One region of the Paenibacillus sp. FSL R5-0527 genome, then DNA from elsewhere that is predicted to be linked to it. Evidence: riboswitches for the same ligand, from Rfam matches in the RefSeq annotation. Region 1 holds a riboswitch; the other holds the start of a gene.

The links. A riboswitch is a leader RNA that binds a small molecule or an ion and turns the genes downstream of it on or off. The one in region 1 is predicted to bind cyclic di-GMP.
Region 2: linked by a shared signal. The riboswitch ahead of NYE69_RS25485 (methyl-accepting chemotaxis protein) and the one ahead of NYE69_RS10085 (hypothetical protein) in region 1 are both predicted to bind cyclic di-GMP.

What each region holds. Positions count from the first base shown of each region.
Region 1 covers NZ_JBBOYI010000001.1:2,298,918-2,301,119, reverse strand. Annotated here, with positions in the region: gene NYE69_RS10090 (ABC transporter permease) at 154-930, opposite strand; cyclic di-GMP riboswitch class I at 1,148-1,228, shown strand; gene NYE69_RS10085 (hypothetical protein) at 1,241-1,606, shown strand; gene NYE69_RS10080 (ATP-binding protein) at 1,617-2,202, opposite strand, start outside.
Region 2 covers NZ_JBBOYI010000001.1:5,726,225-5,728,426, reverse strand. Annotated here, with positions in the region: gene NYE69_RS25485 (methyl-accepting chemotaxis protein) at 1-1,220, opposite strand, end outside; cyclic di-GMP riboswitch class I at 1,429-1,518, opposite strand; gene NYE69_RS25480 (M42 family metallopeptidase) at 2,155-2,202, opposite strand, start outside.

The DNA of each region.
Region 1 (2,202 bases):
TCATAGGCTTCTGTCCGCTCATAGGCTTCTGTCCGCTCTTAAGCTTCTGCCCGCTCTTAGGCTTCCGCCCGTTCTTTGGCTTCTGCCCTTTCTCGGGCTTTTGCCCTCTATCAGGCTTTTGCCCGTTCTCAGCGCCAGGCCCCTTCCTCTCGTTCATCCGCCCTGCACCTCCACTTTCCGCCGCAGCAGCCGGGTTGCCAGCAAGCAGCAAGCAGTCATCAGGACGCACCAAAGCAGCGTTCCCCATAAGGCGGAGCCGCTTCCGTTTCCAAGATAAATCGTTGTGGGAACATAGAGCAGGTAAGGGTAAGGCGATAGCCAGGCGAGGTTTTCCAGCGGTCCGGGCAGCCATTCCAGCGGGATGAAAAATCCGGCAAGCAAATTGATCAGCGCGCTATTGGCCCAATAGAGCCAGGACGATTCCATCGTCCACAAGGCGCTTACGCCGATCAAATAATTGATGCAGATCGACAGATAGGAGGCCCCGAGCAACCCTAACACGGTGTACAACACGGCGGTCCATTGATTTGGAATTTGCAATGAAAAAATGAAGAAATACAGGAGATAAATCGGGATGGATTTGAAAATGAACTGGTAGGCGATCTGTCCCCATTCCCTGGCCATCGTATGGCTGAACAGATGGACGGGACGCATCAGATCAAGCGCGATTTGCCCGGTCCTGACGGATTGGGGGATGCCGAGCCCGTTCGTGATGAAGCTGGTGATCCAGAGACACGCCTGGGTGAAGGCGATATAATTCACCATTCCCTGCGTTCCGTACTCTCCCAGCGGGTGGTCCTTCCCCAACCCGATCCAGATGCACGCATACATAAATCCAAACATCGCGCTCGCGAGGTTGTGCACCATATGGGCTCCGCGGTACTGCAAATTGCGGGCATAGGCTTTGGAAGCCAGCGTGAAATAAAGCATCCGGTTAAACACCTCCGATAAGCTTATTTAGAGGGGGTTTACCCCCTCATAGACGGGCAGACCCGTCCACTTCAGTCAAGGCGATTTTGCAAGAAGGATACTATCATACCTTAATATTCCAAGAGTGGCAAGAGAAATTTTGCGCACCCGGCTTACCAGGAAATGGATTGCATGTTTTATGGAATCGTGATACGATGTTTTTTGTGAAAAAAGCGGCTACGATAAACGGCAAACCTGTCGAAAGGCAGCGACGCAAAGCTAAAGGGCCTTCCCGCAAGGATGGCAGCCAGCTACCGAACAGAAGGCTTTTTTGTTTTTTTATATGTATATAATTAAGCAGGCTCAACCTAGAAAACAGGTATTCGACAGTCGGCTGCTGGAGCGAACCAAACGCGGTCTTCAAAATAGCGGTAATTTATGTGCTTATTATCCGGAGCCGGGCATGTTCATACCCATTAGCGGCATCTTTGGTTCTTATTCGCTTGTGAAGGGTCCAGAACGCGGGCGTTTCCTTGCGACTGAAGACAATAGCGGCATAAATCGTCTCTATTTCTCTCAAATTGACGGATATCGCCGGAATAGCGGCATTTTTTGCCCTTATGTTTTGCGCTTTTCGCAGGAGTTTCTCATGATCGTTTGGTCAAGCGACGTTTTGGGTTTTTGCGCTATAAATTAGGTAACACCACTTAATCCAAATGAACGGGTTTGGGCATTCGCAAGCGGAATGTGCTTCCCCGCCCCACTTCCGAAGTTACGCTAATCGTCCCTCCATGGTCTGTTGCAATTTTTTTGACGACATAAAGGCCCACGCCGCTGCCCTTAATTTGACGGGAACCCGAATGGCCGGCTCGATAAAATTTATCGAACAGCCGCGCATGCATCTCCGCGGGAATTCCTATTCCGTAATCCGTAACCTCGATGATATAATAGCCTGCTTCTTCCGCGATTCGGATGAGTACTGATGGTTTGCCGGGAGAATATTTAATCGCATTGCTGATTAAATTGTCAAAGACTTGAGACATTCTAAACCGGTCCGCGTAGATAAAAACGTCTTCAACCTCGGAGTCTACCTCGATAAGATGCGATGATTTCAAATTCCACCGTTCGGTCACTTCATGAATGAGTTCAATCAGCGGTACATAAGTTTTATGATAGTTATACCCTCCCGATTCCAGCCGCTCACTGTCCAAAACATCCTCAAGCAGATGGGACAACCGGTTTCCTTCCGCAAAAATGATTTCCATGTAACGCCGCCTGTTCTCCGCGGAAATA
Region 2 (2,202 bases), 3.4 Mb from region 1:
GTCTCAAGCTGCTTGGAAGATTCGAGCGTTTCTTCCATGGCGGTCAACTGTTCTTCCGAGCAAGCCATGATCTCCTTGGTCCCGGCCAGATTGACCTCGGTAATCTCGAGCGTCTGTCTTACGGAGTCCATGATTTGTTCCGTGCTTGCGCTGATCTGCTGCGTCACCGCGGAAACTTCCTGAACCCGGGTGGACACCTGCTCGGCCAAATGCACGATTTGCTGGAACGAATCGCCGGCGGAGGTAACGAGGACGCTTCCGGTCTCGACCTCGGTCATGACCCGTTTCATCGCTTCGATCGATTGATCGGAGCCTGTGCGGATATGGCCGGCCATCTCGGCGATATCCTTGGCCGATGCCGCCGATTGCTCGGCAAGCTTGCGGATTTCGCCCGCGACCACTGCGAACCCTTTGCCGTATTCGCCCGCTCTTGCGGCCTCGATAGCCGCGTTTAATGCCAGCAAATTGATTTGACTGGAAATTTCCGAGATCAGCAGAGTGACCTTGTCGATTTCTTCCGTCCGCTCGCCGAGTTGGTTTACGGTTTGCGACGAAGCGACCGTGGTTTCGTAAATTTTGCTCATTTGGTCAACCAGGCGGTCGATGCCTTCGTTGCCCGCATTCGCCTGAGCCGCGGCCTCGGTCGCTTCCTCCGCCACACCTTGCGCTGACAGGGCGATGTGCTCCATGCCTTTTCCGACTTCTTCAAGCATCAAATGGTTGTTCCGTGCACTTTCGACGAGCTGCTCACTACCTTCGGAAATCATTTTGATCGATTCCGTGACCCCTACAACGAGGTCGTTGCAAAACTCCATATTGCCCGTCAAGTCCCGCGACGTATCGGCTACCTTGGCCGACATGTCCTGCATATGCCCGGCCGCTTCCCTTAATTGGGCGCCGATCAGCTTCAGGTGGCCGGCCAGTTCGCTGAATTCGTCCATCACCTGGACGTCGCCGTCGAAGGCTAAATCGCCTTCCGTCATGGCTTTGGTCCGCTCGGCCATTTTTTGGAACGATTTGTCGAGCAGCCCGGCAATCAGCACGGCCTCCCCCGCGCCGATCAAGGCAAACAGGACGATCATCAGCGCGGCGGCCCAGCCGTTCATCAGTCCAAGCAGATAGAAGATCAGAACGAGCACGATCGCCAGCACCGCAAGCGGTCCGGCAACCAGCAACAACAACTTGCGGGCTAAGCCTTTACCGAAATGTGATAATTTCAAGTTACTTACTCCTTTGCTGTCACTCTAATACCCTTAGCAGCTGCCGTTTTCCGTTTTTCGCCGTTTTAACTTTTTAGAAGCAGGTCCCCTCCTTCCTTGTCCGAAGCTTCGCCGCGACGTTTTAACCTGGCCCCAAGCCCTAATTGAAACCAAAAAAAGACTTTCGCGAAGAAAGTCCGGCGGCCAACAAGCCATGATTCGGCATAAGGTTGGCATCCCGGCGGTCATGATTCCGTTAAGAATTTTAGATCCGTGGCTTTGCGTCCCTGCCTTTCGGCCAGGTTTGCGATTTACATCCTATTCCTTGTATTTGGTTGTGAATGATGGGAGAGTGAAGTCGCGGCGCTCCCACAGATTAGGAATATACTACTTATATCGGAAGGCGGGTCCTGATATTTCATAAAATTTTCGGCAAATTCAAAAAATTTTCAATAATAGGGGACTATAAGAGGATGACTTTGGTTCTAGAAAAAGAAGGGAAAATATAGGTCGAATAGGAAGGATGTACTATATATCCCATTTTAGATTCAAGGTATTGATGGCTGACCTATCGCATACGGCTGGGTTCAGTTTTCCTGGAAAGGCTTAGGTGTTCGAAGCAAAATTGGGTTCGCAGAAAATCTAACGGTTGTAATAGCGGCTATTTGACGAAAAAAGCCCTGTTCAAAATTTTAACGGTTGTGAGAAGCGTTATTTGCCTGAAACTAAGCAAAATGAGCCGGATTTCAGTGAAATAAGCGCTATGGCAACCGTTACAATTTGAAATCAACGTTTTTTAAGCGAATAGCGGTTGTGGCAACCGTTAGATTAGTTGTGGCCAGCGTGAGAGCTCACCGGGCTTGCTTAAGCGAAAATAAAACCGCCGGACGGTCAAGCTAAACAAGGAGTTAGCTTGCCATCCAGGCGTTAATTAAGCAGCGCACCCGCCGTTTGGTCAGCTCCGCTCCAGAATGGTAGCCAGCGTTGTGCGGTCGAGTCCTTT